DNA from 3 places in the Bradyrhizobium sp. 160 genome. Region 2 is predicted to be linked to each of the others. Evidence: predicted binding sites of a transcription regulator. Region 2 holds the regulator's gene; each other region holds the start of a gene.
What was found. Region 2 encodes PhoB, which activates phosphate uptake and scavenging genes when phosphate is short. Its sites were predicted from a motif close to TGTCATNNANCTGTCAT; they were not measured.

Region 1: the regulator PhoB is predicted to act here: its motif matches at 1,864-1,880, upstream of IVA98_RS23400 (LTA synthase family protein).
Region 3: the regulator PhoB is predicted to act here: its motif matches at 1,848-1,864, upstream of ugpB (sn-glycerol-3-phosphate ABC transporter substrate-binding protein UgpB).

What each region holds. Positions count from the first base shown of each region.
Region 1 is NZ_JADPKD010000057.1:117,578-122,000, reverse strand. Features, by position in the region: gene IVA98_RS23415 (SDR family oxidoreductase) at 1-381, shown strand, start outside; gene IVA98_RS23410 (hypothetical protein) at 393-1,013, opposite strand; gene IVA98_RS23405 (TetR/AcrR family transcriptional regulator) at 1,007-1,768, shown strand; gene IVA98_RS23400 (LTA synthase family protein) at 1,979-3,691, shown strand; gene IVA98_RS23395 (glycine betaine ABC transporter substrate-binding protein) at 3,808-4,423, opposite strand, start outside.
Region 2 is NZ_JADPKD010000028.1:445,311-449,733, forward strand. Features, by position in the region: gene pstB (phosphate ABC transporter ATP-binding protein PstB) at 1-701, shown strand, start outside; gene phoU (phosphate signaling complex protein PhoU) at 713-1,429, shown strand; gene phoB (phosphate regulon transcriptional regulator PhoB) at 1,444-2,151, shown strand; gene IVA98_RS11660 (GcrA family cell cycle regulator) at 2,403-2,915, opposite strand; gene IVA98_RS11665 (aspartate aminotransferase family protein) at 3,384-4,423, shown strand, end outside.
Region 3 is NZ_JADPKD010000028.1:102,675-107,097, forward strand. Features, by position in the region: gene ugpA (sn-glycerol-3-phosphate ABC transporter permease UgpA) at 1-426, opposite strand, end outside; gene ugpB (sn-glycerol-3-phosphate ABC transporter substrate-binding protein UgpB) at 477-1,793, opposite strand; gene IVA98_RS10135 (CaiB/BaiF CoA transferase family protein) at 2,101-3,321, opposite strand; gene IVA98_RS10140 (organic hydroperoxide resistance protein) at 3,499-3,924, opposite strand; gene IVA98_RS10145 (MarR family winged helix-turn-helix transcriptional regulator) at 4,077-4,423, shown strand, end outside.

The DNA of each region.
Region 1 (4,423 bases), on a different contig from region 2:
TCCAAGCACGCCATCGAGGGCCTGTCGGAGAGCCTGCGCCGCGAGCTGATGCTGTTCGGCATCGACGTCATCATCGTCGCCCCCGGCGCGGTGAAGACGCCGATCTGGAGCAAGGCCGAAGAGATCGACCTTTCCGTCTACCAGAACTCGCCCTATCTGCCGGCGCTGAACAAGGTGATGGCGTTCATGATGGACATCGGCGCCAAGGGCCTGCCCGCCGAGCGCATCGCCGAGATCGTGTTCGAGGCGCTGACGGCGCCAAGCCCGAAGGTGCGCTACCAGATCACGCCGGACCCGCTCCGCCACCTGATTGCGGCCGTGCTACCGAGACGGACGCTCGACCGCATCATCGCCAAGCGGCTCGGATTGCTGCCGCAGTGAGCTTGGGCGTTTCAGCCCGCGGCGACGGTTTGCCCGCGCGGGTGGCGGGCCATCGCTATCATGCGCAACGTCAGCACGATCAGCAGCGGAATGAGGAATGCGGCGTAGAGCGGCATGGCCGGCACGCGCTTGCCGAACGACACCATGAACTGGAAACAGAGATAGTAGCCGCCCGCGACGTGCAGTATGCGCCAGGTGCGCGGTCCGAGCAGCGCGGCGGTGCGGTCGAACGAGGTCGCACTCATCGCGATGATGAAGCCATAGCCGATGCCGCCGAAGATGTAGGAGGCCGCGGAGGTCGCCTGGGCAAAGCCGGCCGGATCCATCCTGGCGAACGCGACGATCGCCGCCGCGTGGATGGCGTGGGAGGCCGCGAAGCTCAAGCCTAGATAGCGGCGGTTACGGTGCTGCCAGCGCGTCCAGGCATTGGGCGAGAGCCGCGCCAGCGCCGCGGCACTGAAGGCGAGGCAGAACAGCAGCAGCGAACTTCGCGCCGTGAAGCGGATCACCATGCGAACGCCCTCAACCTCGAACAGCCGCATCGAGGCGATCCACAGGCTCAGGGCGATCAGGCTGAGCGTTAGGACGGCAAGCAGCCGCCAGCCTTCGAGCCAGCTTTGACGTTGTGACATGGCGAATCTCCTTGGATGTAATCAGTGATTACATATACAGCAGCAAGATCGTCAATGGTGTAATCGCTGCTTACATTCACGTTCGGGTGATGCTAGAAGACGCCATGCCCGCCCGTCAGACGTCCAAGCCGCGTGCCCGTCGAACACCCGAAGCCCGGCCGTATCACCACGGCGACCTTCGCCGTGTGCTGATTGACGCTGCGCTGCAATTGGCGGCGGAAGGTGCCGAGGTCTCCGTCCGCGAGGCGGCGCGCCGGGCCGCGGTGTCGCCGGGCGCGCCGTTCCGGCACTTTCCGAACCGCGATGCCTTGATGGCGGCGGTGGCCGAGGAGGCGCAGCGGCGCTTCCGCGCCGAGATCGAGGCGGCGCTGGGCGAGGAGCCGCTCAAGGGTCCACTGGAGCGTTTTCGCGCCTTTGGCCTCGCTTACCTGCGCTGGGCCATGCGCAATCCGGCCCATTTCGAGATCATCTCCACCGGACGCTACTTCGCCCATGGCAGCTCGGCGGAGCTGACCCGCGACAATGCCGAGCTGATCGCGCTGTCGGAACGGATGCTGACTGATGCGGCCGAGCAGGGCCTGCTGAGGTCGGCGGATCTGAAGCGCATCCAGATCGCCGCTCGCGCGTTGGTCTACGGTTTTGCCCGGATGAATCTCGATGGCCACTTTCCGCGCTGGGGAATCGAGGACGACGAGATCGAGCGGATGGCGGAGGGGGTGATCGACCTGTTCATCGCTGGGATCGCCCAGCCCTGACATTGAGCAGCTGCCTGCCCGCTGCGGCCCACCGTCTTTCGCTAACAATAAGCGATGTCGGATCGCCGAACGCGTTGCCTGACCTTGACCGTTCCGTTACAGTTTTATGACACGGCGCAGGCTTCCGGCTGCGCCGGGCGCCGCCAGCCGTCTCGATGCCGGCCAAGCGGCTTGGCATCACCGCGCCGGACCAGAAGTTGCGTGTCGTCGATGGCGTCCGCGCCCAATCCAGGTCCTTCTGCCACCACCGCCGTGCTTGCGAGCGTCGCCGCGCTCGGCATCTGGCGGCTGCTCGCGGTCACGGCGCCACATTTCGCAGCGCTGGCGCTGATGTACGAGACCGAGACCGATTTCGGCTCGCGCCTCTCCTTCGCCCTGGCCTGGGGCATCCTCAACTTCTTCTGGATCACGCTGCTGCGGCGCCCGGCGCTGTCGGGCGCACTGTCGCTGACCATGGTCGTCGTGCTGGTGCTGCTGTCGCGGCTGAAGCACGAAGTCGTGCAGATGACGGTCAACTTCATCGATTTGATGATGATCGACCGCGACAGCGTCGCGTTCCTGTTCACGATCTTCCCGAATCTGCGCTGGTCGGTGATCCTGGCCGGCCTCGTCACGCTGCCGCTGATGTATGCGCTGTGGTGGCTTGATCCGTTCCGCATCCGCCGGCTGCCGGCGCTCGCCTGCAAGCTCGCCTGTGTTGCCGCACTGGTCGGCTATTCGCTTTATCATCCTGACCAGGCCTGGCGCGGCTATTACGACGACGGCTATCTCTCGAAATTCTTCCGCTCCGGCGTCACAGCGGTCGCCGACTTCGTGCAGTACGGTTTCATGGAATCCGCAGCCTCCACCAACGAGCGGCTCAACGTGCCGCTGGTGGACGCCTGCCATCCTGCGGGCCGCCGCCCCAATATCATCATGATCCATGATGAATCGAGCTTCGACATCCGCGCCGCCCAGGGCATCAAGGTGCCGCCGCGTTACGGCGACCATTTCAGGTCCTGGGACGGCAAGCAGCGCACGTTCCTGGCCGAGAGCAATGGCGGGCCGAGCTGGTTCACCGAGTACAACGTGCTTGCGGGGCTCTCGTCGCGCTCGTTCGGCCGCTTCGCCTATTTCGTGACGCGCATCGCCTCGAACCGCGTCGAACGCGGCCTGCCATTGGCACTGCGCCGTTGCGGCTACGACACCCTGTCGCTTTACCCCGCCCATGGCGGCTTCATGGGCGCGCGCAGCTTCCAGATGACGACCGGCATCGAACGTTTCCTCGATTCGGAGGATCTGGGCGCCAAGGACGTCGAGCCGGACTCCTTCTTCTACGACAAGGCGCTTCAGCTGATAGGGCAACAGCCGCCGAACAAGCCGCTGTTCACCTTCATCTATCTCGGCGCCAATCATTTCCCCTGGGAAACGCGCTTCCGCCCTGATCTGCTGCCGAAGTGGCGCGCGCCGGGCAACTTGCCGTCCATCGACGAATATCTGCGCCGCCAGGTGATGAGCGCCGAGCAGTACAAAGCTTTCGTCGCCGGTCTGAAGAAGAACTTTCCCGGCGAGCCTTTCCTGATCGTGCGCTACGGCGATCACCAACCGGAATTCGCGCCGAACCTGCTTGAGCCCGGCCTCGACGAGGGCGCCCTCGGCAAGAAGCTCGACGCTTACGATCCGCGGCTGTACGCAACGTATTATGTGATCGACGCCATCAATTTCGAGCCGGTGAAGAGCGATGCCGTGATGGACACGATCGACGGTCCCTATCTGCCGCTAGTGATCCAGGAAGCTGCCGGCATCCCGCTCGATCCGTCCTTCGCCGAGCAGAAGGAGATCATGCTCCGCTGCAAGGGCATCTTCTATGGCTGCAAGGATGGCGCCGAGGCGCGGCGGCTGAACCGGCTGCTGATCAACGCGGGGATGATCCGGGGGCTGTGATGTCTCTCACGCTCTTTGCGATGAGAGCGCCGTTGGAGCACCCAGGCCCCTCCAACGTCGTCCTGGCGAAGGCCCATAGGCGAAAGCCATGACGACGCTGAACCAGTCGCGCCAGCCTACCTGTTGCTCACCTTCTCCCACAGCCACTTCGCCACTGCATCGGGCGATGAATTCGCATCGTTGCCGCTCGCGCGCAGATTGGCTTCGCGCACCGTCGCGATGTCGATCCTGCCGAGCAGCGGCCTCAGCGCAGCCTGCAACCGCTCGTCACCGGCTCGCATGGGCGCGAGCAGCAGGATAGCATCGTAAGGCGGGATGGCGTGCCGGGGATCATCGAGCGCGACGAGATCGTATTTCGCGATCAGGCCGTCGCTGGTGTAGCCGGCGATCACGTCGACCTCGCCGCTCGCGACCGCCGCGTACATGAAGTCCGGCTGCATCTGGCGTTGGGTGCGGAACGAAAGCCCATAGGCCTTTTGCAGCGCGGCCCATTCGGGGCGCGAGAAGAACTCGTAGTCGCCGGCGATCGACATGGTCGATGTGTGCGCGGCGAGATCGGCGATGCTGCGGATGCCCAGCGCCTCGGCGCGCTTCCGCGGCATCACCAGTGCATACGCATTCTCGAAGCCGAGCTCGCCGAGCAAGGTGATGTTCTCTTTCGCGAGGGTTGTCTTCAGCTCTGCGAGCAGTTCCGCGCGCGGCTTAACGTCGGTGCGATGCAACTGATTGGCC
Region 2 (4,423 bases):
CGCTGAAGAACATCAATCTGGCCCTCGGCACCAACCGCGTCACGGCCTTCATCGGCCCGTCGGGCTGCGGCAAGTCGACCCTGCTGCGCATCTTCAACCGGATGTACGATCTCTATCCAGGCCAGCGCGCCACCGGCCAGCTGTTGCTCGACCAGACCAACATCCTTGATCCCAAGCTGGACCTCAACCTGCTGCGCGCCCGGGTCGGCATGGTGTTCCAGAAACCGACGCCGTTCCCGATGACGATCTACGAGAACATCGCCTTCGGCATCCGCCTCTATGAGAAGATCTCGAAGTCCGAGATGGACGACCGCGTCGAGAAGGCGCTGCGCGGCGGCGCGCTGTGGAACGAGGTCAAGGACAAGCTCAACGCGTCCGGCCTGTCGCTCTCCGGCGGCCAGCAGCAGCGCCTCTGCATTGCCCGCACGGTCGCGGTACGGCCCGAAGTGATCTTGTTCGATGAGCCCTGCTCGGCGCTCGACCCGATCTCGACCGCCAAGGTCGAGGAGCTGATCCAGGAATTGTCCGAGAACTACACGATCGCGATCGTCACCCACAATATGCAGCAGGCGGCGCGCGTCTCTGATAAAACCGCCTTCATGTATCTCGGCGAGCTGATCGAGTTCGATGACACCAGCAAGATCTTCACGTCGCCGAGCGATCGGCGTACGCAGGATTACATCACCGGCCGGTTCGGCTGAGGAGACGGGACATGGGTACTGAACATACCGCAAAGGCCTTCGATACCGACCTCCAGGAGCTCACTCGCCTCGTCGCCGAGATGGGCGGCATCGCCGAGCGCATGATCGTCGATTCCGTCGACGCGCTGATCCGCCGCGACGTCGCGCTCGGCCAGCGCGTCGTCACCACCGATGCCGAGCTCGACGCGCTTCAGAAGCGCATCGAGGAGCGCGCCGTGCTCACCATCGCCCGCCGCCAGCCGATGGCGGTGGATTTGCGCGAGATCGTCGGCGCCATGCGCGTTGCCACCGATCTTGAGCGCATCGGCGACCTCGCCAAGAACATGGGCAAGCGCGTTGCGGCGCTGGAGACAGACTTCCATCCGCTGAAACTGTTCCGCGGCCTGGAGCACATGACCGACCTCGTGCAGCAGCAGGTCAAGTCGGTGCTTGATGCCTATGCCGCGCACGATTTGCCGGCGGCGATGGCAGTGTGGAAGGGCGACGAGGAAGTGGACGCCATCTGCACCTCTCTGTTTCGCGAGCTCCTCACTTATATGATGGAGGATCCGCGCAACATCTCGTTCTGCATCCATCTGATGTTCTGCGCCAAGAACATCGAGCGGATCGGTGATCACGCCACCAACATCGCCGAGACCGTGTTCTACATGATCGAGGGGCAGGCGATCACCGACAAGCGGCCGAAGGGCGACATGACGACCTTCGCCACGACGGTACCGAATACCTAGGGAGCGACGACAACATGGGCGCACGCATTATGGTGGTTGAGGACGAGGAAGCTCTCACCGAGCTTCTGCGTTACAACCTCGAAGGCGACGGCTATGACGTGGAGACGGTGATGCGCGGCGACGACGCCGACACCCGCCTTAAGGAACACATCCCCGATCTGATCGTGCTCGACTGGATGCTGCCGGGACTGTCCGGCATCGAGCTGTGCCGGCGGCTGCGCACCCGTCCCGAGACCAAGCAGCTCCCGATCATCATGCTGACCGCGCGCGGCGAGGAGAGCGAGCGGGTGCGGGGTCTTGCGACCGGCGCCGACGACTACATCGTCAAGCCGTTCTCGGTGCCGGAGCTGCTCGCGCGCGTGAAGGGCCTTCTGCGGCGCGCAAGCCCCGAGCGGCTCGCCACCGTGCTCGCCTATGGCGACATCGAGCTCGATCGCGACAAGCGCCGCGTCGCGCGTTCGGGCCGGCCGATCGATCTCGGCCCGACCGAATATCGCCTGCTGGAGTTTTTCCTGGAGCATCCCGGTCGCGTGTTCTCGCGCGAGCAGCTGCTCGACAGCGTCTGGGGCCGCGACATCTACATCGACGAGCGCACCGTCGACGTCCATATCGGCCGCCTGCGCAAGCTGCTCAATCTCGGCCGCGAGCAGGACCCGATCCGTACCGTCCGCGGCGCGGGTTATGCGCTGGATGATCGGTTTGCAAAGGCGGAGCAGACGTAGGCCCAGCTGCGTCAACAATCTCGGCCGTCGTCCCGGACAAGCGTAGCTCCGGCAACGCGCAGCGTTGTCCGGAGCGAAGCGCCGATCCGGGACCCGGGCCCATTGTTGCGCGAAAAAGGTAACTCCGAGGCCCCGTAACCACGGCTTGCGGTGGCTATCGGTCCCGGATCGGCGCTACGCTTGTCCGGGACGACATCGGGTTTGTTGCGCCGTCACCGCGTGACGGCTGCCGGCTCGATCTCAGGAAATAATCACCGCGTGCTCGGCTTCGGTGCCGCCCGCCGGCGATCCGCTGCCGGCTGATAGGCGACGCGCGAGTGCTGGGCGCAGTAGGGCAGGCCTGACAGCGCCTTGCCGCCACAGAAGAAGAAGTCCGGGCTGGAGGGATCGCCGACCGGCCAGTGGCACGTCGCCTCGTTCAATTCCAGCAGCGACAGCCGCTGGCTCATCGGCACCACGTTGTCGTAGGTGACCGGTTCGGCCTCCACCTCGACCTCGAAGGCCTGCGCCAGCGCGGTGTTGCCGCGCGAGATCGGCCGGGTCACCCGCATCATATGCTGCGCGGGCCGCGCCTTGCGCGGCCGCGGCGCTGCCGATGAAGGGCTCTTGGCGCGGCCCGACAGGCCAAGCCTGTGCACTTTGCCGATCACGGCATTGCGGGTCACATTGCCGAGCTCGGCCGCGATCTGGCTGGCCGAAAGTCCGGCCTCCCAGAGCTTCTTCAGCTGCTCGACGCGATCATCGGACCAGGTCAAAACCGTCATTGCACCCTTTCCCTCGTTGCGCGCCGCCATCCTGGGGCCTCACAGCGAATGCTTAAGCCTTGAAAAACCCGTGCCGTCAGAATCCCTTAAGGCTCGCCGGGCGCGTGACTGACGCCCGAACGTTTACGCCGGTACATGAGGACTCTTGGGATCAGAACCGCTGCACGAGATGTCGTATCTGACAGTCCAAACGCTACAATATGGCGTGACTCCCGCGCAAGAGTCCGCCGACTCGCTTCCACATGTTCCGTGGTGAAAACCCTGCAAGATCGGCACCGCAAGACTACGGATTCGGCGTTTCGCGAGGCTTTCCGGGCGGCATTGACACCCGTCTTGCCAGGCATAAGATGGTGACGCGTGCCGCCCTTAAAAGGCGGCACGTTTCGTTTTCCGGACCGGTCAATGGTGCGCTGCGCAAGGCATGCCAGGCAGGTCTCAACGTCCAAATGCAACATCCAAGTGATGGTCATGACCAACAGCGCCGCGCCGCATCTGCTTCCCGTTTTCGCCAGGGCGGACCTTGGCTTCGAGCGCGGCGAAGGCTGCTGGCTGATCGCGACCAATGGCGATCGCTATCTCGATTTCACCTCGGGCGTCGCGGTGAACGCGCTCGGCCACGCCCATCCCGCATTGGTCAAGGCGTTGCAGGAGCAGGCGACCAGGCTCTGGCACATGTCGAACCTGTTCCAGAGTCCCGATGGCGAACGGCTTGCAACGCGTCTGTGCAACGAAAGTTTCGCGGACTTCGTGTTCTTCTGCAATTCCGGCGCCGAAGCGTTGGAATGCGTGATCAAGGTCGTGCGGCGCTATCACGCCGCCAAGGGCCATCCCGATCGCTATCGCATGATCACCTTCGAAGGCGCCTTCCACGGCCGCACGCTGGCGACGCTGGCGGCGACGGGCTCGGCAAAATATCTTGAAGGTTTCGGCCCGCCCATGGATGGCTTCGACCAAGTCCCGCATGGCGACATCGAGGCCGTGAAGAAGGCGATCGGTCCGCAGACCGCCGGCATCCTGATCGAGCCGATCCAGGGCGAGGGCGGCGTGCGTTCGTCAACACCCGCCTTCCTCAAGGCGCTGCGTCAGCTCTGCGACGAGAAGGGGCTGTTGCTCGCGTTCGACGAGGTGCAGACCGGCATGGGCCGCACCGGCGATCTGTTCGCGCATCGCCGTCTCGGCGTTACCCCCGACGTGATGTCGCTGGCGAAAGCGCTCGGTGGCGGCTTCCCGATCGGCGCTTGTCTTGCCACCGCGGAAGCGGCTTCCGGCATGACGCCCGGCTCGCACGGCTCGACCTTCGGCGGCAATCCGCTCGCGATCTCCGCTGCGAACGCCGTGCTCGACGTCATGCTCGAGCCCGGCTTTTTCGATCACGTGCAGAGGATGTCGCTGCTGCTCAAGCAGAAGCTCGCCTCGGTGATCGATCGCTATCCTGATATCGTCAGCGAAGTCCGCGGTGAGGGGCTCCTGATCGGCATCAAGGCGGTCGTGCCTTCGGGTGATCTCGT
Region 3 (4,423 bases), 340 kb from region 2:
GACGCGCAAATAGCGCGAGAGCACGCCCAGCGAGGGATGCAGCATGAAAATCCAGAGCACGCCGACGACCGGCGGCGCCACCGCATAGGGCCAGATCAGCAGCGTGCGGTAGAGCATCGAGCCGCGCAGCGGCTTGTCCGCCATCACGGCAAGGAGCAGCGCAAACGAGAGCGACGAGACCGCGATGGCGAACGAGAAGAAGAAGGTCCGCACGATCGCTTCGAAATAGGCGCGGTCCTGCAGAAGCTCGAGATAGTTGTCGAACCAGACGAAGCTCGTCGAAAGACCGAAGGCGTCCTGGAGCAGGAAGGACTGGATCACTGCCTGCAACGCCGGCCAGTAGAAGAAAATCAGGACGATCGCGAGCTGCGGCGCAACCAGCGCGTAGGGCAATAGCTTCGATTGGAAAATGGCTTGTTTTTGCATGATGCGCGCAGGAGCGGCAGGCCGGGTAACCGGCCTGCCGCCGATCGCCTTCACTTCACGGCGGTCTTTTCGAACTGCCGCAGCATCGTGTTGCCGCGTTCGACGGCGGCATCGAGCGCCTGCTTGGCGGTCTTCTTGCCGGCGAGCGCCTGCTCGATCTCTTCCGACCAGACGTCACGGAGCTGCACCATGTTGCCAAGGCGCAGGCCGCGGGAATTCTCGGTCGGCTCCTTGTTGGTCAGCTCGAGCAGCGGGGTCTCGAGATAGGGCTGATCCTTGTAGAAGCCTTCCGCCTTGGCCTTCTCATAGGCCGCTTTGGTGATCGGCAGATAGCCGGAGGCCTTGTGGATATAGACCTGGCGGTCGGTGTCGGAGAGGAAGCCCAGGAACTTCGCGACGCCCTTGTACTCGTCGGCCGACTTGCCGCCCATCACCCAGAGCGAGGCGCCGCCGATGATCGAATTTTGCGGTGCGCCCTTCACGTCGGGATAATAGGGCATCGGCACGGCGGTGAAGGCGAACTTGGCCTGCGCCTTGACGTTGCCGAAGAACGCCGAGGAGGTCAGATAGAGCGGGCATTCACCCGACGTGAAGCGGCCTTCGCCGGTGTTGGTGCGGCCGGCATAATCGTAAGTCTTGTCCTTCTGGAGCTCGACCAGCTTCTCGAGGTGCTTGACCTGAAGCGGGCCGTTGAATTCAAGCACGGTGTCGAAGCCGTCGAGGCCATTGGCCTTGGTCGATAGCGGCACGTTGTGCCAGGCGGAGAGCTGTTCGAGATTGACCCAGGTGACCCAGGAATTGGAGAAGCCGCAGGTGGGGTGGCCGTTGTCGTGCAGCTTCTTGGCGGCGTCGAACACTTCAGGCCAGGTCTTCGGGATTGCGACGTTCGCCTTCTTCAGCTCGTCGAGGTTGACCCACATCACCGTCGACGACGAGTTGAACGGGAAGGACAGCATCTCGCCCTTCGAGGTCGAGTAATAGCCGGTGATCGCGGGCAGGTAGGCCTTGGGATCGAACTTCTCGCCGGTCTCGGCCATCAGCTTGTAGACCGGCTTCACCGCGCCGGTCGCCGCCATCATGGTGGCGGTGCCGACCTCGAACACCTGCATGATGTGCGGCGCATTGCCGGCGCGGAAGGCCGCGATGCCTGCGTTCATCGTGTCGGGGTAGTTGCCCTTGTAGGTCGGGATCACCTTGTAGTCGCTCTGCGACGCGTTGAAGTCGGTGGCGAGCTTGACGATGACGTCGTTGTTGGCGCCGGTCATCGCGTGCCACCACTGGATCTCGGTCACGGCCAGGGCCGGCGAGGCCATCATGCCAACCGTGGCCGCGACAGCCGCAGCCGCACCAAAATGTCGAAGAGCCATCAAGAAAACCTCCCTTGCCCGTCAATAAAGAAGCGCTTGCGCTAGCAGTGCCATATGACGTTCACATGACTGTGTAAGCGGCCGAAACGAAAGCGGCAAGCGCTGGAAAAGGGAAGCCGGAAAATAGGCGAAGGCGTGCGGGAGACCGCGCCGTGCGTTCGCGCTGCACACGCGTGCTCGCGCCGCAGTGCGGCATTGGATGACGTGAGTTGTCTATCAGGCGGCGGTCTCGAACACCTCTCCCGCTTGCAAGCGGGGAGGGTGCGCACCGCCGTTGCGGCAACGCTGAGGTCTATTTCACGAGGCCTCAGCGCTTGCGCTCGGGGCCGCAGACCACGCCCTTTTCGACCATCGCGTCGATCTCCGCCCTGGAGTAGCCGAACTCGCCCAGCACCTCCGCCGCGTGCTGGCTGAATTTCGGCGGCAGGCGGCGCAGGCTCGGCTTGCTGCGGTCGAGCCGGATCGGCGAGGCGACGCCCTTGTACCAATCCTTCTCGATGATATCGCCGCGCGCGATCGTGTGGGGATTCGTGAGTGCCTGGTCGATTTTCTGCACCGGGCCAGCGGGCAGGCCCGCCGCGAGCAGGCGGTTGCACAGCGGTTCGGCCTCGTGCTGGCTGAACACCGCGGCGAGCTCGGCGCGCAGCGCCTCGCGATTGGCGATGCGGTCCTTGTTGCGGGCAAAGCGCGGATCGGTGCCGAGCTCGGGCTTGCCGATCTCCTTGGCGAGCTTGCGGAAAGTGCCGTCATTGCCGACGCCGATGAAGATGTTGTCGGTTTTCGTCGGGAAGATCGCGTAAGGCACGAGGTTGGGATGCTCGTTGCCGGTGAGCGCAGGTGGCTTGCCATGCATGAAATAATTGGCGGTGTGCGGATGCATGATGGCAAGGCCGGTCTCGTACAGCGTCGTCTCCAGGAACTGGCCCTTGCCGGAGCGCTGGCGCTCCGATAGCGCCATCAGGATGCCGATCGCCGCGTACAGGCCAGTGGTGATGTCGACCAGCGGCACGCCGATCCGCATCGGGCCGCTCTCCGGAGAGCCGGTCGCCGCGATCATGCCGGTCATGGCCTGGATGATGGCGTCATAGCCGGGATTGCCGCCGCGCGGACCGTCGGCGCCGAAGCCGCAGATCCGGCAGTGCACGAGGCGCGGGAATTTTGCGCGCAGCACCTCGTTGCCGATGCCCCATTTCTCCAATGTGCCCGGCTTGAAGTTCTCGATCAGGACGTCGGCCGTCTCCAGCATCTTCAGCAGCACGGCGCGGCCCCCTTCGGAGGCGAGGTCGAGGCCGATCGAGCGCTTGTTGCGGTTGATGCCGACGAAATAGGCCGCATCCTCCTCATGGAAGGGAGGGCCCCATTCGCGCACCTCGTCGCCCGCCGGCGGCTCGACCTTGATCACGTCGGCGCCGTGGTCGGCGAGGATCTGGGTGCAGTAGGGACCGCCGAGCACGCGCGTGAGATCGATGACGCGCAATCCACTCATGGCACCCAGACCGGCTTCAGAACCCGCGGCTTCAGAATTCATGCCTTCGCTTCCCCTGTGTCGATGCTTGATCACAGGCCTAGCGAGGTTCGTGCATCCCAGCAATGGCTCCGCCCGTGGGGCCGTATGCGCCGCCGCAGCGCAATCCCGCGGAACGGCAAACCAATGGAAAGCAGCCAGCCCGAGGGGGATCTCGGGCCAGCCAATCCGCAATTGCGGTCAGACGACCGTCAGGCGAACGTCGACATTGCCGCGCGTGGCGTTGGAGTACGGGCACACCTGGTGCGCCTTCTCGACCAGCGCCTCAGCCTCGGCGCGAGCCAGGCCCGGCAGCGAGACGGCGAGATCAATGTCGAGACCAAAACCGCCCTCGGAGCGCGGGCCGATGCCGACGATCGAGGTGACGGACGCGTCATTGGGAACCTTGGGGCCGCCCTGCGACGCCACGAACTTCATCGCGCCGATGAAGCAGGCGGCATAGCCCGCCGCAAACAGCTGCTCGGGGTTGTTGCCGGCGCCGCCTCCGCCGCCGAGCTCCTTCGGCGTGGTCAGCTTGACGTCGAACGCGCCGTCGAGCGTTGCAGCATGGCCGTCGCGGCCGCCGGTCGCCTTGGCACTGGTCTTGTAGAGGACGTTCACGGACATTTTCATCTCCCTCGGGTTCGGGTGGACGCGATCTGTATCGCAGACAATTAGATTGCGCGCAACTCAAATTGCAATGCCTCACATTTAATTGTTTGCAATTGAATTTACGGCCGCCCGGCCCCACAATACGGGCAAATCCCGCGAGAGTCCCCATGGCCCGGAAACCATCGGCAGCGGACGCGCCGCTGCGGCTCGACAATCAGATCTGCTTCGCGGTCTATTCGGCCGCGCATGCTTTCAATCGTGTCTACAAGCCGCTGCTCGACCGGCTCGGCCTGACCTATCCGCAATATCTGGTGATGCTGGTGCTATGGGAGCGCGACGACGTACCGGTCAGGGATATCGGCGAGAAGCTGTTCCTGGATTCCGGCACGCTGACGCCGCTGCTCAAGCGGCTCGAGGCCGCCCATCTCGTGAGGCGCACCCGCTCGAGCGAGGACGAGCGTCAGGTGCTGATCGCCCTGACGCCGCAGGGCCACGCGCTGAAGGACAAGGCACG